DNA from 3 places in the Actinoplanes oblitus genome. Region 2 is predicted to be linked to each of the others. Evidence: riboswitches for the same ligand, from Rfam matches in the RefSeq annotation. Region 2 holds a riboswitch; each other region holds the start of a gene.
The links. A riboswitch is a leader RNA that binds a small molecule or an ion and turns the genes downstream of it on or off. The one in region 2 is predicted to bind cyclic di-AMP.
Positions count from the first base shown of each region.

Region 1: it holds a riboswitch for cyclic di-AMP, as region 2 does, so the genes downstream of both, Actob_RS08545 (C40 family peptidase) here and Actob_RS01765 (coiled-coil domain-containing protein) in region 2, are expected to answer to the same signal.
Region 3: it holds a riboswitch for cyclic di-AMP, as region 2 does, so the genes downstream of both, Actob_RS13245 (C40 family peptidase) here and Actob_RS01765 (coiled-coil domain-containing protein) in region 2, are expected to answer to the same signal.

Region 1 covers NZ_CP126980.1:1,851,939-1,858,900, forward strand. The annotation lists gene leuS (leucine--tRNA ligase) at 1-1,530, shown strand, start outside; gene Actob_RS08530 (TVP38/TMEM64 family protein) at 1,735-2,445, opposite strand; gene Actob_RS08535 (type 1 glutamine amidotransferase) at 2,563-3,276, opposite strand; gene Actob_RS08540 (Mur ligase family protein) at 3,298-4,518, opposite strand; cyclic di-AMP (ydaO/yuaA leader) riboswitch at 4,930-5,115, shown strand; gene Actob_RS08545 (C40 family peptidase) at 5,155-5,952, shown strand.
Region 2 covers NZ_CP126980.1:383,635-390,596, reverse strand. The annotation lists gene Actob_RS01795 (DHA2 family efflux MFS transporter permease subunit) at 1-10, shown strand, start outside; gene Actob_RS01790 (hypothetical protein) at 11-559, opposite strand; gene Actob_RS01785 (ABC transporter ATP-binding protein) at 622-1,398, opposite strand; gene Actob_RS01780 (ABC transporter permease) at 1,424-2,317, opposite strand; gene Actob_RS01775 (TetR/AcrR family transcriptional regulator) at 2,505-3,110, shown strand; gene Actob_RS01770 (hypothetical protein) at 3,201-3,569, shown strand; gene Actob_RS01765 (coiled-coil domain-containing protein) at 3,573-4,556, opposite strand; cyclic di-AMP (ydaO/yuaA leader) riboswitch at 4,610-4,748, opposite strand; cyclic di-AMP (ydaO/yuaA leader) riboswitch at 4,957-5,088, shown strand; gene Actob_RS01760 (coiled-coil domain-containing protein) at 5,094-6,131, shown strand; gene Actob_RS01755 (glycoside hydrolase family 65 protein) at 6,196-6,962, opposite strand, start outside.
Region 3 covers NZ_CP126980.1:2,958,841-2,965,802, reverse strand. The annotation lists gene Actob_RS13265 (tetratricopeptide repeat protein) at 1-43, opposite strand, end outside; gene Actob_RS13260 (AAA family ATPase) at 90-1,400, opposite strand; gene Actob_RS13255 (epoxide hydrolase family protein) at 1,629-2,702, opposite strand; gene Actob_RS13250 (MarR family winged helix-turn-helix transcriptional regulator) at 2,756-3,187, shown strand; gene Actob_RS13245 (C40 family peptidase) at 3,244-4,206, opposite strand; cyclic di-AMP (ydaO/yuaA leader) riboswitch at 4,222-4,355, opposite strand; gene Actob_RS13240 (M56 family metallopeptidase) at 4,469-5,386, opposite strand; gene Actob_RS13235 (BlaI/MecI/CopY family transcriptional regulator) at 5,383-5,733, opposite strand; gene Actob_RS13230 (cytochrome ubiquinol oxidase subunit I) at 5,809-6,962, shown strand, end outside.

The DNA.
Region 1 (6,962 bases), 1.5 Mb from region 2:
CAGCGCGACTTCGAGTTCGCCACGGTCTTCGAGCTGCCGGTGGTCCGGACCATCGCCACCCCGGACGGCTTCGAGGGCGCCTACGTCGGCGACGGCGAGGTGATCAATTCCGGCTTCCTGGACGGCCTGACCAAGGACGACGCCAAGGCCGCGATGATCGCCTGGCTGGAGGAGCACGGCAAGGGCGCCGGCGCCACCACCTACCGCCTGCGCGACTGGCTGTTCAGCCGGCAGCGGTACTGGGGCGAGCCGTTCCCGATCGTCTACGACGAGACCGGCCTGCCGATCGCGCTGCCCGACTCGATGCTGCCGGTCGAGCTGCCCGAGGTCGACGACTTCTCGCCGCGCACCTTCGACCCGGACGACGCGGACACCGAGCCGGAGACCCCGCTGTCCCGCAAGAAGGACTGGGTGCAGGTCGAGCTGGACCTGGGTGACGGTCCCAAGACGTACACCCGGGAGACCAACACCATGCCGCAGTGGGCCGGCTCCTGCTGGTACGAACTGCGCTACCTGGACCCGCACAACGACAAGGTGCTGGTCGACCCGGCCAACGAGGCGTACTGGATGGGCCCGCGCTCGGCGACCGACGCCGGTGGTGTCGACCTGTACGTGGGCGGCGTCGAGCACGCCGTGCTGCACCTGCTGTACGCCCGCTTCTGGCACAAGGTGCTGTTCGACCTGGGCCACGTCTCGTCCTTCGAGCCGTTCCGCAAGCTGTTCAACCAGGGCTACATCCAGGCCTACGCGTTCCGCGACGCCCGTGGCGTGGTGGTGCCGGCCGAGGAGGTCGTCGAGCGCGACGGCAAGTGGTACTACGGCGACCAGCAGGTCAGCCGCGAGTACGGCAAGATGGGCAAGTCGCTGAAGAACGTGGTGACCCCGGACGAGATGTGCGAGCAGTACGGCGCCGACACGTTCCGGGTCTACGAGATGGCGATGGGCCCGCTGGACGTCTCCCGGCCCTGGGAGACCCGGGCGGTGATCGGGTCGCAGCGCTTCCTGCAGCGCGTCTGGCGTCTGGTGGTCGACGAGGAGACCGGCGCGATCCGGGTCACCGACGAGCCGCTGGACGCCAAGACCCGCAAGATCCTGCACCGGGTCATCGCGGGTGTCCGGGAGGACATGGAGGAGCTGCGGTTCAACACCGCGATCGCCAAGCTGATCGAGCTGACCAACGCGCTGACCCCGCTGCCGGTGGTCTCCCGGGAGGCCGTCGAGCCGCTGGTGCTGATGCTGTCCCCGTTCGCCCCGCACCTGGCCGAGGAGCTGTGGAGCAAGCTGGGCCACATCGGGACGCTGGCCTACGCCGACTTCCCGCAGGCCGACCCGGCGCAGCTGGTGGCCGACTCGATCACCTACCCGGTGCAGGTGAACGGCAAGGTCCGCGGCCGGGTCGAGGTCGCCCCGGACACCCCGGAGGAGGAGGTCCGGGCGCAGGCCCTGGCCGCCGTCGCCGAGGCGCTGGCCGGCAAGGAGCCGAAGAAGGTCATCGTGGTCAAGGGCCGTCTGGTCAGCGTCGTCGTCTGAGTTCGCGCGCCCCGGGCCGGTCTCGCCATCGCGAGGCCGGCCCGCCGTGTTCCCAGTTCACGATCACCACCCGATTACGGTACGGCCGGAGCACAGTGCTGCCGCGCCGGGAGCGTCGCGGAGCCGTGGAACGCTGCTCCGGGCGTACCCCAAACGGGGTGAAGCCGGGCGTGAGCGCCTGCCTGGCGCCGGGCGAGTCGCGCGTCAGGCCGGGGTGGCGGTGCGGCGGGAGGTCTGCCGCCAGCGGAGCACGATCGCCGTGGAGAGCACGAAGCTGATCAGCGCCGGGGCGACGGTGATCGCGCTCATCTTGCCCGGGGTGGCCACCGCGGCGCCGATCACGGCGTAGGTGATCGTGGACGGGATGGCGGCGATCGTGGTGCCCAGCAGGTAGCGCTTGCGGCACACGCTGGTGGTGCCGTAGGCGTAGCCGACCAGGCCGAACGGGGCGAGCGGCAGGAAGCGGACCAGGAGCACGGCGGCCAGGCCACGACGGTTGAGCCAGCCGTCCAGGCGGGCGAGCCGGCCGCCGGCCTTGGCCTGCAGGGCGCCGCGACCGGCCCAGCGGCCCGCGTAGTAGGTGGCGATCGCGGCGATCAGGGCGGCGGCCAGCGCGGCGATCGCACCGGTCGCGGCACCGAGCAGGGCGCCGCAGGCCACCGTCACCGCGGTGCGCGGCACCAGGACGGAGAGCAGCAGGCCGCCCAGCACGGCGACGGCGACGGCGGCGCCGGGGCCGAGCGCGACCACCGCGTCGCCCAGCTCACGCAGCGGCAGGGTGGCGGCGGCCACCGCCAGACCGGCGATCAGCGCGGTCAGCACGCCGAGCCGGACGAAACGGCGCTTGCGGCTGATCGGCGCGGCCTGAGAGTCCCCGGTGCGGGCGCCCACGGGGCGTTCAGGTTTGTCGGTCATATGCAGGTCTACCGCCCCAACGGCTCGTCGGTTCAGGACAAGGTCGTGCAGTCGATTCAGCGCTCGTCTTCGTCGTCAGGCCGGGGTCGTGGCGGCGAACCGCCCGCCCCTTCCTCGTCAGGCCGGGGCGGTGGCGGCGAACCGCTCACCCCTCAGACGCTCCGGCCAGGTGTCGTCAAGAGGCGCAAGCCTATCCGCGCCGGTCGCCCAACGCAGTAGCAGATCGGCTATAGCCGGGTTGCGAGCCAGCGCCGGTCCGTGCGAGTACGTCCCGATGATCTTGCCGGCCCAGGCGCCCTCGGTGTGCCCGTCGTTGCCGATGCCGCTGGTCACCCGGGCCAGCGGTGCGGCGTGTTGGCCCAGGTGGGTGCGGCCGCCGTGGTTCTCGAAGCCGGTCAGCGGCGGCAGGCCGAGCCGCGGGTCGATGTCGCCGCGCAGCTCGCCGACCGCCCGGGTCTCGCCCCGGTCCGAGGAGATGTCGAGCAGGCCGAGGCCCGCAACTTTGGTCCCCTTGGCGAAGAACGAGTGACCGAACAGTTGGTAACCCGCGCAGATGGCCAGGACCGAGGCGCCCTGGTTGACGGCGCGGTGCAGCCCGCCGTCGGCGATCAGGCGCTGGGCGGCCAGCGACTGGGGGCCGTCCTCACCGCCGCCGATCAGGTAGATGTCGGCGGTGGTCGGCATCTGCATGTCGGAGCGGACCTCGTAGGTCTCCACCGGGATGCCGCGGGCGGCCGCCCGGTGCGCCAGGATCAGCAGGTTGCCCCGGTCGCCGTAGGTGGAGAGCAGATCCGGGTAGATCCAGACGATCCGCAGCGTGCTGTCGTTCATGCCTTGACCTCGGTGTTGGGTTCAGTTGACACGGTCGAGCACCGCGCGGATGTCCTGGAACGCCGTGTAGTTGGCGATCACCTCGAGGCGGCCGGGCGGGACCGCCGCCAGCGCCTGGTCGAAGCTTTGTACGTGCTGGAACGGCACCCGGTTCACCTCGAGCCGGACGGCCAGGTCGTACGCCCGGTCCCCGGTGATCAGCACCGGCCGGTCGCGCAGCGGGGCGAAGTCGACGTCCCACAGCCACGAGGTGTCCAGCCCGTCGGGGTCCCGCGCGTTGATCGAGAGCAGCGTCGGCGCCTGGTCGGCCATGTCGAACGCCTCCAGCCAGCTCGCCGGGTTCTTGGCGAGCAGCAGCCGGATGTTGCGGCCGTCCCGGTCGACCTGCGCGTACCGCCCGGCGATGGAGGTCACCCGGGAGAGCCGGGGGAGGGCCTCGATCGGGCGGACCCCGAACTCACCGGCGACCGCGAGGGCGGTGGCCGCGTTACCCAGGTTGACCTTGCCGGGGAGCTGGAGCTTCACCAGGTGCCAGTCGCCGCGCGGGTCGATGACGCCGTCCTCCTCCACCACCCACTGCGGGACGGGGCGGCGCAGCGGGCAGCCGGTGCACCACCAGTCACCGTCGGCCCGCTCGATCGGGTGCCCGCTCTCCGGGCACACGAACGAGTCGTCGTGCCAGCGCTGACCCGCGCTGAACCAGGTGACCTGTGGGCTGCTCACGGCGGCCCAGACCACCATCGGGTCGTCCGCGTTGGCCACCACCCGGATCTCGGGGTGGCCGGCCAGCGCGGTCTTCCACAGCTGCGCCATCATCGCCACCTCCTTGGCCCGGTCCAGCTGGTCGCGGGAGAGGTTGAGCAGCGCCACCACCTTGGGCCGGGTGGAGTCGATCACCTGGGCCAGGTAGTGCTCGTCGACCTCCAGCACGGCGAACGGGGTGTGCCCCTCCTTCGCCAGCGCGGAGGTGTGGCCGGTGGGCATGTTGGCGCCGTACCCGTTGGTCGCGACCCGGCCGAGCACGCCGACGGCGGCCGCGGTGAGGCGCGTGGTGGTGGTCTTGCCGTTGGTGCCGGAGACCAGGGCGACAGCCCGGCCGGACGACAGGTGGGCCAGCAGATCCGGATCGATCTTGAGGCCGATCCAGCCGCCGATCACCGATCCGTCGCCGCGTCCCGCGGCCCTGGAGAGCGCGGCCGCGGTCTTCGACGCAGTGGTCGCGACTATGGCCCGCAGGGGCATCTTCCCGTCCGTCACGCCAGCGAGGGTACCGGACCCCAGGGTTACGTCGAGTTGCCGGAAGGCCCGCGGCTCAATGGCAAGGGTTCAGCCCCGTGGGGATTACCACGTTTGCGCCGCTGAGTCACCGTTTCGGGATCCCTAGGGGATTACCCCGGGAGAAATTGTGTGTTCTGGTTCACTGGCTCCATTCGACGGAATGTAGTTGATCAGGTGCTCCGGGTAATGACATTTGTCTTGTGGACGCAACAAATGGGACAGCAATCGGTGTGCCGAATACGCTGGGTGACTAACTGGCGTCTGACGATCATCGGCGAAGTCGGGTACCAAAGATTCACCGGCGGCAACCGCTCGCCGGTCGCGCCGCACCGGTTCACGCCGAGCCCTGCCCCGGGCTGGTCGACGCGACCACGCAGTTCCAGAAAGCTGACAAGGCATCAGGGGGCAGGGACGGGGAACCCACTTTCCGGTCCGCACCACAGCGCCGTGCCCCACGACGGCGTACCGGTTCGGACCTTGGGGTGAAGCCACCACGGTGGCCGGGCAAGCCTTCCCGCCCGAACCCGACAGCTAACCTCGCAGGCGTGCCGGAGGGATTTCTCAACCGTGCACGAACACAGTTCGAGCCGTGGCCGCCGCATGTCCGGCGCCGGTACCATCGCACTGTCCCTGGGTCTCTGCCTCTGCGCCGGCCAGCTCGTTGGAGCCTCGCCGGCGGCCGCGTCCACCACCCCGGTCGCGAGCGCCGTCACCGCCACCACCGCGGCGGCTGCCAAGGCCAAGCCCAGGTTGACCGCTTCGGTCAACAACCGGAAGCTCCCCTGGGGCTCCACCCTCAAGCTCACCGCCAAGGTCATCGACCCGCGCACCGGCAAGGTCGCCAAGGGCACGGTCCGGCTGCAGGCCTGGCGCTCCAGCAAATGGGTCACCTGGGACACCAAGACCGTGCGCAACGGTGCGGTCACCCTGGCGGCCCGTCCCGACCAGAAGGGCGTCGGCTCCAGCGTCTACGTCCGCGCGCTCTTCACCGGCAGCGGCTACCAGCAGACCGCCTCCGGTAAGGCGAAGATCACGCTCAAGGCCAGCGGGGCCAAGATCCTCGCCGAGGCCAAGAAGCACAAGGGCGCGCTCTACCTGTTCGGTGCCGCCGGGCCCAAGCGGTTCGACTGCTCCGGGTACACCAGCTACGTGTACAAGAAGGCGGCCGGCAAGAGCCTGCCGCACAAGGCGAACTCGCAGCAGAAGTACGGCAAGGCGGTCAGCAAGTCGAGCAAGCGCGTCGGCGACCTGATCGTCTTCCGGTCCGGGTCGTACGGGTACCACGCGGGCATCTACGCCGGCGGCGGGTACATGTACGACTCGCCGCACACGGGCGCCCGGGTCGGGAAGCACAAGATCTACGGCAGCAACTACGTCGTGCGGCGCCTGGTCGCCTGATAGCGCGTAGTAAGTAAGGACACACCGCCAGTGGGGCGCGACCCGGATCGGGTCGCGCCCCACTGGCGTTCCCGGGTCCGGAGCGTGGTCCGGCCCCGGGGTCGCGGTCCTGGCCGCCGGTTACGGCCGTGGTCGGTCGCCGGTGTGGTTGCCAGGCCAGGGTGGGTCAAGGCTCCGGCCGTCAGTCGCGGTCCGTGGTCGGTCGCCGGTGTGGTCGCCAGGCCAGGGGGCGGTGGGTCACGGTCCTGGCCGCCGGTTGCGGTCCGTGGTTGGTTGCGGTGTGGTCGCCAGGCCAGGGGGCGGTGGGTCACGGTTCCGGCCGCCAGTCGCGGTCCGCTGGCGCCCTGGTCAGGTCGAGGTGTGCAACGGGTTCCGGTCCGCTGCCCGCTCCCCGGCCGCAGTCCGACATTCCCGGTACGCCCGCCCTTCGGCAGCGCCGCCCCCGCCTCCACACCGTGCGGCTGGTCGTGGGGGTGGTGTCCGGGCTTGGGATGGGGCCGTGGTTGCCAGCTCGGGTTTCTGGGCTGGTGGTGGGGGCGGTGTCCGGGCTCGGGATGGGGCCGTGAGTGCCAGCTCGTGGTTCTCGGCTGGTGGTGGGGGTGGTGTCCGGGCTCGGGATAGGGCCGTGAGTGCCAGCCCATGGTTCTCGGCTGGGCATGGGGGTTGTGTCCGGGCCGGGGATAGGGCTGTGGAGACCAGCTGGGGGTTGGTCCGGGCGGCGGGGGCTTTGGGCGAGGTGATGACCAAGGGCTCGGCAGGCACAACGGGGGAAGCACCCGTGCCGCCGGGACGAGCATGGTGGTTCGGGGGCCGGGCTCCGGGGTGAGGCGCAAGACGGTGGTGATGGCCTCGGGTCGACCTTGGATGCTCCACCTAACCGGGTCGAGCCGCGCACCAAGGCTCTAACCAACCGGGCCGAGGCGCGCACCGAAGGCTCCACCCAAGCGGGTCGAGCCGCCCGCCGGAGACTCCACCCGACTGGGTCGAGCCGCGCACCGGAGACTCCACCC
Region 2 (6,962 bases):
CGATCACTGATCACTTGGGGTACACCACCCCGCTGCGGCCGCTGTACAGGTGCCGGGTGCCGTCGACCTCGTAGCCCGTGTTGGGCGCGTCCAGCCAGACGATGTAGGCCGCGCCCGGCACCAGCCCGGTGATCGTGGTGCTGATCGAACAGCCGGTGCCGGCCGGGACGTCCTTCCAGGCCGGCTCCGGCTGGGCGCCGGAGACCAGTTTCTGCGGTACGGCGGCGACCCGGTAGTTCGACTCGTACTGCCGGGGCCACTCGACCTTGAAGCCGCCCGCGATCGGGGTGACCTCGACCGGGATCAGCACCGCCTCGGTGGGCGGCCAGGTCTTGGTGCAGCTCGGATTCGCCGACGGCAGCGAGGCGGTGACCCCGGTGGTCGGACGAGCGCTGCCCCGCGACGGTGTCGGGCTCGGCGTGGCACTGCCGGAGACCACCACCGACCAGGTGCCGCCGGGGCTGGGCTCGGGTGTGCCGGCCGGGGTGCCGCCGCCGCTGCCACACCCGTCGACGGCCAGGGCGAACGCCAGCACCAGCCCGGTTCTGACGCGCCGCATCCCGGCCCCTCCCGCTCGGATCCCACCTACCCGATCGGCAGGGGAACCAGCGGGCTTAGCGCTTACTTACGGACGAACGACTCGTACTCCTTGAGCACGTCCTCGGTGGCGCCGTCCGCCCGGATCAGCCCGGACTCCAGCCAGATCACCCGCTCACAGGTGTCCCGGATCGACTGCTCGCTGTGGCTGACCAGGAACACCGTGCCGGCCTCGGCGCGCAGCTCGCGCACCCGGGCCTCGCTGCGCTTGCGGAACTTGGCGTCACCGGTGGCCAGCGCCTCGTCGATGAGCAGCACGTCGTGCTGCTTCGCCGCGGCGATCGAGAAGCGCAGCCGGGCGCCCATGCCGGAGGAGTAGGTCCGCATCGGCAGCGACGCGAAGTCGCCCCGGTCGTTGATCCCGGAGAAGTCGATGATGCTCTGCTTCTTCGCCTTGACCTCGGCCGGCGTCATCCCCATCGCCAGGCAGCCCAGCTCGACGTTGCGGTCGCCGGGCAGGTCGTTCATCAGGGCCGCGTTCACCCCGAGCAGCGACGGCTGGCCGGCCGCGTAGATCGCGCCCCGGGCCACCGGGAGCAGGCCGGCGACCGCGCGCAGCAGGGTCGACTTGCCCGAGCCGTTGCTGCCGATCAGGCCGATCGCCTCGCCCTTGTACGCCACGAAGCTCACGCCCTTGACCGCGTGCACCTCGCGGACGTTCGCCGCCTTGGTCCGCGTGACGATCCGCTTGAAGCTCACGAGCGGGCTCTGCTGCTGCCCGCCGGCCGAGCCGTGGATCTTGTAGATCACGTGGGCGTTGTCGGCGATGACGGTGGGGACCCGCTCGTCGGCCGCCGTCATGTTCGCGCCCTGCCCCAGCTCGTTGTCAGCCACGGCCGTAACCCTTCTCTCCGCGCCAGAAGTAGACGAAGCCGGCGAAGCCCACGACCAGCGACCAGATGATCGCCTCGATCCAGAGCTGGGTCGGGCTGCCGGCCAGTGTCACGTTCTCCATCAGCGAGTGCCGGTAGAGCTCGATGAAGACCAGCAGCGGGTTCAGCTCGACGGCGAACAGCTTCCAGCCGTGCAGGTGCTCGGTGAACCGGGTGACCGGGTAGAGCACCGCCGAGCCGTACAGCCAGAACCGCATGACGAACGGGATGAGCTGCTTGACGTCACGCAGCTTGGATCCGAGCCGGGCGCAGGCCAGCGCCAGGCCGATGTTGAAGATCGACTGCAGGATGATCGCCGGGATGATCAGCAGCCACTCCAGGTTGACCGGCTCCTTGACGATCACGATCGCCAGCAGCACGACCATCGCGGTGAGGAAGTTGCGGATCTCCACCAGGGCCACCGACAGCGGCAGGCTGGCCCGCGGGAAGTGCAGTGCCCGGATCAGGCCCAGGTTGCCGGTGATCGCGTTGATGCCGTTCTGCACCGACGACTGGGTGAACTGGAAGACGAAGACGCCGATGCACAGGTACGCGATGAAGTTGGCTACACCGCCACGTGTGCCGATCACCACACCGAAGATGATGTAGTAGACGAAGGCGTTGAGCGCCGGCGTCAGCACCGTCCAGAGCGCGCCGAGGTTGGTGTTACCCAGCGTGGACGAGGTCTTCGCCTTGGCGTGGGCGGCGATGAAGTGCCGGTACGCCCACAGCTTGCGGGAGTACTCCAGCAGGCCGAGCCGCCGCCCGGAAGAGGTGAGGCCGTGCCGTCGGGCGAGCTCCCGGAGGGGAACGCCGGTAGCGGCATCGGCAACCGCCGTCTCTGGCATCGAGTGGTGCTCCGATCTCGTCGGCCCATGGTAGGCGGCGGACTCGGGTGACTTGCCTTCGAACACAGCTAGCAGCATGACAGGCGTCCGCCGACGCCGATGGAACGGGTTCGTATCGACGTGGGAGGAACGGTAGCCGACCAAACGGCGGAACGCAACCGTTACGTCGTAGCGCTATAGTTACCGGGTGGCGACAGTCAAACGCGCACCTGCCGGAGCGGCGGTGCTCCGCAACGACATCACCGTGGCTATCCGTAACGCGGTCATGAGTGAGCTGGCAGAGGTCGGTTACGGCCGTCTGTCGATCGAGGCCGTGGCCCGGCGTGCCGGCGTCGGCAAGACCGCCATCTACCGGCGCTGGAGCAACAAGCTGGAGATGGTACTGGAGATCATCACGGAAGTCGCCGGTCGCAAGGTGCCACTTCCGGACACCGGCTCGTTCGCCGGCGACCTGGACCTGCTCATGATGATCGTCAGCAAGGCGCTGCAACACCGGGTGGCCTCGCAGATCATTCCCGACCTGATGGCCGAGGCGGCGCGGAACCCGCAGATCGCCGAGACCCTGCAACGGGTGCTGCGCACCCACCAGCAGTCGGTGGGCGAGAAACTGGTCGGCCAGGCCATCGCCCGCGGCGAGCTGCCCGAGGACACCGATCCGGAGGTGGCGGTCGACCTCATCCTCGGCCCGCTCTACTGGCGGCTGGCCGTCTCCCGGCAACCGATGAGCGACGACTACCTGGAGAAGCTGGCCGCCTCGGTGCTCGGCGCGCTGAAGGCCGGCGCCGGGAAATAACCGGGTCGCAACCGGCGGAGTGCTGCACCGGCCCGGCGCCGGACCGAAGGGAAAGGGCGTTCCCGCCACCCACCCCTCGGAGCCGGCCCGATGCAGCACTTCTCGCACGCCCCCCGCGTCGACACCACCGTCCTGGACGCCGCCGCCATGCTCGCCATCGCCATGGCCCGCACGCCGGACACCGGCCTCGGGCCGGTTCCGGCGCGGCCCACGGTGGTGACCGGCGCGGCCGTCGTGGGCGCCTGGCGCAGCCCGGACGGCACGGTCGAGCTGCGGCTGCGCACCGACGGGACGTACGCGGGCGAGGTGGCCGGCCGCCGGAAGCGGGCGATCGGCACCTATCGCATCGACGGCGCCTCGGTCGTCCTGCACGACGCGGCGTCCGGCCTGAGCACCCCGGTCAACGTCCGGCACGAGGGCGAACTGGAGATGGCCGGACACCGCCTGCTCCCGATCTGAGACTTACGTCACCGAAAGGTGCACGTGGTTGGTGTGGTCGGTCGACGGCGTGCCACCGGCCCCGCTGTACGACTTCCACCCGCTGCTCGGCAACCAGATCCGTTTGAACCAGATCACGTAGAGCACGCCGAGCGTGTCCGAGTTGTGGATGAAGTAGTTCGCCAGGTTGGTGCCGTACGTCTTGCTGGCCCCGGTCGCCACCCCGCCGAAACCGTTCTTGTCGGCGGCGAAGTCGCAGGCCCGGCCCTTCGGGTGCTCCCCGCTGTTCTGCGGGCGGTAGCAGGCGACGTAGCGGGTGAAGCCGGCCTTCTGCGCCTGCTTCATCGCGTACAGCAGGCGCGGGCTGATGCAGCCGTCCGTCGTCGGGTCGGGCACGCAGCTGCCGTCCAGGTTGCCGCTCGGCTTGTCGGCGTCCGCACTGCTGCCCCCGCCGGAGTCGTCATCGGCGGCGTCGCCCTGATCGGCGTCCTTGAGCGCCTTCTCGGCCTGCGCCTTGCGCTTGGCCATCACGTTGACCTGCTTCTGCTGGTCGATGATGGCCGCGTCGATCCCGGTCTTGGCCGTCTGCCGGTCGGTCCGGGTGTTCTTCAGGTCGGCGATCGCCTGGTTCTGCCGGGCCGCCACGGTGGTCAGCAGCTGGGCCCGGTCCAGGAAGCCGGCCGACGAGTCGGCGCCGAGCAGCGCGCTGATCGGGCCGAGCCGGCCCATCGTGTACGCCTGCTCGGCGTACTTGTTGAGCGTCACCTGCTGCGGGCCGAGGGCCGCGTCCAGCTTCTTCAGCTCGGCGGCCAGCTGGGTCTGCTGCTGCTTGGATTTCGCGAGCTTCGCCTTGGCCGCCAGGTAGCCCTTGGAGGCCTCTTCGAGCTTGTCGAGCATGGCCTTCTTGCCACCCTCGCCGTCGTCACCGGACTCCCCCGGCGCGGCCAGGGGCCGGGGCGCCGCGGCTGCCGGTCCGGCGACCCCGGCGATCCCACATGCGGCGACCACGAGCGCTAGAAAGGCAGCCCATCGTCGCCGCGCAGTCACATGCTGCACTGGCTGTTTCCTCCCGTCGGCCGCCGGCCGGGTTAGCTGACGGGCTCGGGATGAAGGAAAGGTCCCTACCGCGGGATGCGGATTCGCCCCGGAAGAAAAATGGATCCCCGGCTCGCTCGTTATGCGATTAGGCGGCGGTTCCCGGCTGGGAACCGGGACGACCATACCTCAGCGGATCGACGAATCGACAGTTCTCACACCCATCGCGACGGCGCAGTCACCAGTCGTGATGCGCTTACGGAAAGTCGTTGTGCGGTAACTATTTTGGCCCTTTTCCGGACCCTGATGTCCCGTGCTATCTCAGGTAAGCTTGCCGCCGGTCCTGCCAGGACGGCACCGCCCCCGAGTTGCCGGCAGGCCGCCGCCTAATCACCGAAAGGTGAGCCGGGGAACCAGGTAGGTGGGGTGAATCCGCGTCATGCGGTAGGGATAGCTTCCGTCCCGAACCCGTCAGCTAACCCGGTCGGCGGTGACAAGGAAGGATTGTTGATGACCGCACGTCCCCGCCGGTGGCTGACGCTTGCCCTGGCGCCGCTGGTGACCGCCGCCATATTCGTGGCCCCGATCACCCCGGCACACGCTGCCCCTGGAGGCAGCGGCACGACCGCTGAGGAAGGGGAGGCGAGCGACGACCTCTCCGACCAGATCGAGGCCACGAACCGCCGGTTCGTGAACGCCAAGGCAGCGGTCGCGAAATCGAAGAAGACCCAGATCCAGCTGGCCGCCCAGATCAAGACCGCCGAGGCTCGGCGCGACCAGTTGGTCCCCGAGGTCAACGCGATCGCCAAGCAGCAGTACCAGGTCGGCAACCTGAGCTCGCTGAGCTTCCTGCTGCGGGCCAGCGACTCCGCCGACTTCCTGGACAAGGCGGTCAGCCTGGAGGAGATCAACAAGCTGCACGACGAGAAACTGCACGAGCTGAACACCCTGCTGCAGGACATCACCGCGGACAAGACCCGGCTCGACGCCGAGGTCAAGAACCAGGAGCAGCAGCTCTCGGTGCAGAAGAAGCTGCACGACTCGGCCGAGGACCAGCTCGAACTGCTCGGCGGTGGCACCGGCATCAACAAGACCATCACCGCCGGGTTCGTCGACGCCAAGTCGCCGACCGCCGCCCCGGCACCGCGCAACTCCGACGGCGGTTTCTCGCCGGAGTCCTGCAACCAGGACGACCCGACCACCGACGGCTGCATCACCAAGCGCACCCTGCACCTCTACAAGGAGGTGAAGAAGGCCGGCTTCAACATGTTCGTCGGCTGCCACCGCGACGGTGGCCCGTTCGAGCACCCGAAGGGCCGCGCCTGCGACTGGTCGTTGCAGAAGAGTGGCTTCTCGTCGGCGACCGGCAACGCCAAGATGATGCGGTACGGCAACGACCTCACCGCGTTCCTGGTGCGCAACGCCGATCGGCTCGGCATCTACTACGTCATCTGGTACAAGCAGATCTGGTTCCCGGCGACCAACAACTGGCACGCCTACCACGGTCCGAGTGATCACACCGACCACGTGCACGTGTCGCTGCTGTAGTCACGTCAGTCCTGATGAGAACGGCCCCCACCCGTCCGGGCGGGGGCCGTTCTCTCGTGGTGTCTCAGTGGTGCGGCGTCGCGCGCCGCACCGGGGCACGCCCGGCCGGCTGCGCCGGTGCCGGGCCGGCCGGCCCGGCCGACGGGATCGCCATGGTCACCGGGCGGACCTGGGTGACCTCGATCTCCTTGCCGTGGTGCAGCAGGGTGAGCCGGGCCGAGCCGCCGCCGTTGCGCAGCGAGTAGGTGACCTCCTCGGCGGTGACGTTGACCCGCAGCCGCAGCCCCCGCCAGAGCAGCGAGAAGTCCAGGTTGTTGATCCGGCTGGGCAGCCGCGGCGCGAACGACAACTGGCCGTTGAAGTCACGCATCCCGCCCAGGCCGGCCACCAGTGCGATCCAGGAGCCGGCCAGCGACGCCACGTGCACGCCGTCCCGCGCGTTCTGGTGCAGGTCGTGCAGGTCCATCAGGGCGGCCTCGCCCAGATAGTCGTGGGCCAGCTCGAGGTGCCCGGTCTCGGCCGCCATCACCGCCTGGATGCAGGCGGACAACGACGAGTCCCGGACCGTCCGCGCGTCGTAGTACGCGAAGTTCCGGGTCTTCTCCTCCGGGGTGAACGCGTCCCCCCGGATGTACATCGCCATCACCAGGTCGGCCTGCTTGACCACCTGCTTGCGGTACAGGTCGAAGTACGGGTAGTTGAGCAGCAGCGGGTAGCCCTCCGGCGGGGTGTTCTCGAAGTCCCACTCCTGCAACCGGGTGAAGCCCTCGCACTGCTGGTGGACGCCGAGCTCCTTGTCGTACGGGATGTGCACGGCCGCCGCCGCGTCCC
Region 3 (6,962 bases), 2.6 Mb from region 2:
CGAGCTCGGCGAGCAGCCGCGCCCGCGAGGCCGCCTCGGTCACGCGGCGGCCGGCCGCACGCGCCGCCGGGTCGGGGACGGGGCGGGGATCAACGGGGCTTGCGCTTCTTGAGGTAGGCGGCCAGGTCGTCGTACTCGCCGTTCTGGTTGGCGAACATGGCCACGTTGCGGGCGGTGCTGAACCAGGCGTCGGTGGAGGGCCGGATCTCGGCGGCGGCGGCCAGCATGTCCGCCTGGTTGATCATGCGGATCTCGCCGGTGGCGATGGAGTCGCGCATCGCGAACTCGGCGGCGGTCTCGCACAGGTGGGCCAGGTCGGCGCCGGAGAAGTTGTCGGTGGCCGCGGCGACCGCGTCCAGATCGACGCCGGCCACCGGGCGGTCGCGCAGGTGGAACTCGACGATCGACGCGCGGGCCGGCCGGTCCGGGGGCAGCACCAGCACGGTCCGGTCCAGGCGCCCCGGCCGGCGCAGGGCGGCGTCCACGTCCCAGGGTGCGTTCGTCGCGGCCAGGACGAAGACGCCGTCGTTGCCGCCCTGGACGCCGTCGAGCTCGGTGAGCAGCTGATTGACCACGGTACGCATGGCCGAGGAGTGCAACTGGCTGCGCTTGTGGCCGAGCGCGTCGATCTCGTCGAGAAACAGCACGCAGGGCGCGTGCCCGCGAGCCGACTCGAACAGGTCGTGCAGGTTGCGCTCCGAACTGCCCACCCACATGTTGAGCACGTCGGTGATCGAGAGCGAGACGAACGCCGCGCCCATCTCACCGGCCACCGCCCGGGCCAGGAACGTCTTGCCGCAGCCGGGCGGGCCGTAGAGCAGCAGGCCGCCGCGCAGGCTCTTGCCGAACAGGCTGCGCAGTTTCGGGTTGCGCAGCGGGCCGAGGAAGGAGACCTCGAGGCGTTTCTTGACCTCGGCCATGCCACCGACGTCGGCGAGGGTGACGGTGGACCGCTCGACGTCGAAGGCGCGGTCGGCGTGGCCGGCCACCGGCTCCGGCTCGTCGCCGGAGCGGGCGAACCTCGGCGGCACCGCGTCGCCGAACTGCTGCTCCAGCGCCGCCCAGTCGACGCCACCGGCCGGCTTCCCCGGATCCGCCGCCGAACCGGAGGCGGTCGCCGGCGGCGGGGCGGCCGCGGCTGGGGCCTGGCCGGCGGACGCGGGAGCCGGATCGGACGGCGCCGCGGGAGCCGGGGCCGGGCCGCCGCCCAGGGCGGACGCCATCAGGGTGCGGGCTGCCGCGTTGCCCGGCTCGCGGGTGAGCACCTGAGCGGCATGCTCGATCGCCTCCGCGCCCCGCCCGGCCGCGACCAGGAGCTCGGCCAGGTGCAGCCGCAGCGGCAGGTCGTCGGGGCGGGCCTGGACCGCCGCGGTGAGGCTCTCGATCAGGGCGTCGCTCATGAGAGGCGATTATGCCCGCGTCCGGCCCGCGCACCGCCTCCGGCTGGCGCCCGGGGTGAGTCCGCCGGCCGCTTCCGGGACGGCGGCGAGTCGTCCACACCAGCGCGTTGTCCACAGCCCCGCCCCGGGAGGGCCCGTTTCCGCGCCACACTGTCTCCTGGGACGGCCCCCAGGGCGGGCGGGGACTCGAGAGCGGCGGGGACTCGAGAGTGGCGGGCCACCTCGCACTCAGCGGTTGTCGAGGGTGCGGAAGAAGCTGATGACGTCCGTGGCGAACAGGTCGGGGACCTCCAGGGCGGCGAAGTGGCCGCCGCGCGGGAACTCCGTCCAGTGCCGGACGTCGTAGCGCTGCTCGACGAGCGGCCGGATCGCCTGGGTGATGTCGCCGGGCAGGACCGCGACGCCGAGCGGCGCGGCACAGGTCACCGGCACGTTCACGCCGCTCTCCTTGACCAGCCGGGCGGATGAGCCGGCGGTGCGGTGGAACCAGTGGTGGGCGACGTCGGCCAGGATCCGGTGGTCGGGCACCGGGGTGGCCGGGTCGGCCCAGCGGTCGAACTTGTCCGCCCAGAAGGCGAGCAGGCCGGTCGGCGAGTCGGTGAAGGCGTACGCCGGGGTCTGCGGCCCGGTGGCGAACAGCATCTGGTGCGGGTGCCGGTTCTTGGCCAGCTCCATGGTCTTCGCGAGCCGCGCCTGGTCGGACGGCGACAGCCCGTCCGGCGAGCCGGCCGTGGGCAGGTAGTTGACGTGCACACCGGCCACGTTCTCCGGCGCCAGGGCGGCCAGGTGCCGGGAGATGCCGGAGCCCCAGTCGCCGCCCTGCGCGCCGTACCGCCGGTAGCCCAGGGCGGCCATCAGCTCGGCCCAGGCTCCGGCGACCCGCTGCTGGCTCCAGCCGCGCCGGGTGGTGGGCCCGGACAGCCCGAAGCCGGGGATGGCCGGGACGACCACGTGGAAGTGCTCGGCGAGCCGGTCGACGACGTCCAGGAACTCGACGGTGGAGCCGGGCCAGCCGTGGGTCAGCACTATCGGCAGGGCGTGCGGGTCGGCGTTGCGCAGGTGCATGAAGTGGACCCGGTCGCCGCCGATCTCCGTGACGAACTGCGGGTACGCGTTGAGCTCGGTCTCGTGGGCGCGCCAGTCGAACGTCAGCCACTGGTCGGCGAGGGCGCGAACCCGGGCGAGCGGGATGCCGTACTCGTCGCCGGCGCCGGGCAGCTCGTCGGGCCAGCGGGTGCGGGAGAGCCGGTCGGTGAGGTCGTCGAGGTCGGACTGCGGCAGCCGGATCCGGAATTCATTCATGCGGCTAACGTTAGTCGGCCTAACGTTAGTTCGTCCAATGTTATGGTGGACACATGGACCATCTACCGAGCTGGCTGCTGACACAGGCCGCCGCGCACGCGCACCGGCTGGTCGGCGACGGGTTCGCCGAGGTGGGCGCGCGCGGTTACCACTACCGGCTGCTGGAGTCGCTGATCGCCGACGGCCCGGCCAGCCAGGCGGCCCTCGGGCGACGGACCGGCGTCCACCTGAGCGACCTGGTGGGCGCGCTCAACGAGCTGGCCGCCGACGGCTACGTGGCGCGCTCCCCCGATCTCGGCGACCGGCGGCGCAACGTCATCACGGTGACCGAGCCGGGCCGGGAGCGGGCGCACGAGCTGGCGGAGCGGGCGGCGGCGATCCAGGACGAGTTGCTGGCGCCACTGAGCGCGAGAGAGCGCGACGAGCTGGCGGCGCTGCTGCGCAAGGTGCTGGCCGGGGCTTCCCGCCGTACGCGAAGGGTCTGAAAAAGCAACCGCTCCCGGCGGAAACCGGGAGCGGTTGTGTCACCTGGACCGAGGGCCTAGCCCGCGGGCCGGCGATAGCCGGCGATCGGACCACGATCGATGGTCGCCATCCGCACGTGGTCGCCCGTGTGCGGCGCGTGCACCACCATGCCACCACCGATGTAGATGGACACATGGTGCACATCGGAGTAGTAGAAGACCAGGTCACCGGGTCTCAACTCACTGCGGCTCACCGGTTTCGTGGAACCCCACTGATCCTTCGTGTAGTGCTCGAGGTGCACGCCGACGGACGCCCACGCCTCTTTCGTCAGGCCCGAGCAGTCGTAGCTGTCCGGACCCTCGGAACCGAAGACGTAGGGCTTGCCGATCAGGTCGCAGGCCTTCTGCGCGGCCCGGCCACCGATGTCGTTGGTGTAGTCGACCGGGCACGGCCCGGTCTTGTACGGCCCGTCGTCGGCCTTGCCGTACGCCTTCACCCGCAGTTTCTGCAGGGCGGTGATCTCCTTCTCGATCGCCGACTTCTTGGTCTTGAGGTCGGTGTCCCGAGTGGCGATCTCGGACGCCAGAGCGTCCAGTTTCTCCTTGTCAGCGGCGTACTTGTCGCGCAGCTTCACGACACCGCTGATCGACTCGCGGCGGTTGGCGGCCAGCTGCTCGAGGAGCGAGAGCTTCTCGGTCAGGCCGGTCGGCGAACCGCTCAGAATCGCGCCCATGGCGCTCGGCGGACCCTGCATGTAGGCGTCCGACGCGAGGCCGCGGACTTCGGCCAGTGCCACGTCCACTTGTTTCTGCAGCGGAGCGAGCGTCTTGTTCAGCTGCTTCTGCTGCTTCTGCAGCTTGAGCAGCTTCCCGTGGGTGTCGTTGAAGTCCTCGATCACCGGCTCGAGTTCGTTCCACTGCTTGTCGATCTGGTCCTCGACGCTGGACGGCGAGGGCGTGGCGTGGGCAACGACAGGTCCGGTGACAACGAGTCCGGCAGCGGCAACCGCACAGAGCAGGCCGCGTAGTACGCGCTTCACGTAGGTGCGTTGTCCTTTCTTCCACTCGGCCGCCGACCGGGTTAGCTGACGGGTTCGGGCGGGAAGCACGCCCGGCCGCTCTCCAACGGCTTCACCCCACCTACCTGGGTCCCCGGCTCGCCGTCGCGGCGATTGGGCGGTGGTTCGTCAGATCGGCCGGATGGACGATGGGGGGCTGCCGAACCGGGGACCACCGTACTCGGATCATGCGGGCAAATGAAGCTTGCCCGCGCGGCGAAACCGCGCGCACAGCGCCCGGCACTCACAGTGACCGGAATGGCCACGCCTCCAGGGCCTGGCCGAGCCAGGGCACCACCAGGATCACCGTGGGTAACACCAGGAGACCGGCCGCGGCGAGTCCGGCGAGCACCGACAGGCCCGTCGAGGTGGGTGCCGGACCGGTCAGCCGGGCAAGCCTGCGGGAGCGGGATTCACCCGCCGGGTCGTCCGGGACCTCCTCCGCGAGCGGTACGGCGTCGGAGAGCCGGGCCAGCGCGGCGCGCAGCGGGGCCGCCCCGGTACGCCGCCGGGCAGCGTCGTCGGACACCATCTCCAGCAGCAGGTGCACCGCGTCGAGCGGCGCCCGGGACCGCAGCGGGCGCGGCACCGCCCGGTAGAACGCGGTGAACGACTCCATCACCAGCTCGTGCCGGTGCCGCAGGTGCGCCTGCTCGTGCGCGAGCACCGCGTCCACCTGCTCGCGGTCGAGGATCCGCAGCACCGCGTCGCTGAGCACCACCCGCGGCTCCCGGCCGGGCACGCAGTACGCCAGGGGCAGCGCCCCGTCCAGCACCCGCACCTCGGCACCGCCCAGCTCCCGGTGCCGTTCCACCCGGTCCAGCAGGTCGACCAGGGTCCGGTGCCGCTCCCGGCGGGCACGGGCCCGGACGCTCACCCGGATCAGTGAGATCAGCAGCCGGATCACGATGGTGGCCGCCACCGCCAGCGAGAACAGCAGCGCCGCGACGGTCCACGGGTGATCGGCACCGGCCGCCCGGGTCAGCTCCTCCGGGGCGGCCAGCACCACCCCGAGCGCGCAGAGCACAGCGGTCAGGGTGAGCGCCTGCCAGAGCAGGACGGCGGCGACCGGGGCACGGTCCGGCCAGCGGGCGCCGGCCAGGATGCCCGGGACGACCAGCGAGAGGGTCAGCCCGAGGGCTCCCAGGAGGAGTGCTGTCACGTCTCTTTCGGTGTGGCGTCCAGGGCGGCTCGGATCGCGCCGGGCGGTAGCTGACCGAGGAAGTATGCCAGCGCGGCGTCCCGATCGGGTGACGCGCTCAAGGCGTCGAGCATGACGGCCGCCGTCATCTCCTCGCGCGTCTGCGCCGCGGCGTACCGGTACGCCCGGTCGGCCTTTGTCTGGACGACCATCTTCTTCTTCGACAGCCGGTCCAGGACCGTCATGACCGTCGTGTACGCCAGATCCCGACTCTTACTTATGTTCTCGTGCACCTGTCGCACTGTCAGCGGCTCGGGAGCGTCCCACAACTGCGTCATGACCTCCCGCTCAAGATCTCCAAGTGCCATGTGACCCATCCTACTAGGGCCAGTAGTACTACGTCTCGTAGTATCTACTACGAAGAGTCGTAGAGGGGACACCCGATGGACGTGCTCGACCTGACCCGGCTGCAGTTCGCCGTGGTGACGATCTATCACTACCTGTTCGTGCCGCTGTCGATCAGCCTGTCGGCGGTCGCGGCCGGGCTGCATCTGGCCTGGCTGCGCTCCGGCGAGCAGAGGTATCAGGACCTGACGAAGTTCGTCGGCAAGCTGCTGATCGTCACGTTCGCGGTCGGCGTGGTCACCGGGCTCGTCCAGGAGTTCCAGTTCGGGCTCGGCTGGAGCGCGTTCGCCAAGTTCTACGGCGACGTGTTCGGGCCGACCCTCGCCGTCGAGGGGATGCTCGCGTTCTTCCTGGAGGCGACGTTCCTCGCGCTCTGGTACTTCGGCTGGGGACGGCTGCCCCGCAAGCTGCACGCGGCGACCATCGTCGTGGTCGCGGCCGGGACACTGCTGTCGGCGTACATCATCCTGGCGGCCAACTCCTTCATGCAGAACCCGGTCGGCTACGAGCTGGACGCCGCCACCGGGCGCGCGCACCTGACCAGCTTCGCCGCGCTGATGACCAACGAGGTGGTGCTCGCCGCGTTCCCGCACACGATGGCCGGCGCGGCGATGGCCGGGGGCGGCCTGCTGCTCGCCATCGGGGTGTGGCGGCTGTCCGCGGACGCCGGTTTCCGGCAGCTGGCCCGGCTCGGCGCGTGGCTGACGCTGATCGGCGGGGCGCTCACCGCGCTGACCGGTGACCACCTCGGCAAGGTGATGACGGCGGTGCAGCCGATGAAGATGGCGGCCGCCGAGGCGCTCTACGAGACCACCACCGGGGCGCCGTTCTCGGTGCTCGCACTCGGGAAGCTCGGGCACGACAAGCCGTTCCTCACCGTGGAGATCCCCCGGCTGCTGTCCTTCCTGGGCACCGGGTCGTTCGACGGGACCGTGCAGGGGATCGACGACCTCCAGGCGCAGTACGTGACGCAGTTCGGGCCGGGCAGCTACGTGCCGATGATCCCGGTGGCGTTCTGGACGTTCCGGTTGATGATGGGTGCCGGGATCGCCGGGATGGTGCTGGCGGCGTACTACCTCTGGGCCTCGTCGGACCGGAAGGTGCGGCTCGCGTTCCTCCCGGCGGTCCTGCAGATGGGCGCCGGAGTACCCGGCTGGGCCAGGCGGATCCTGCTGCTCGCGCCGCTGCTGCC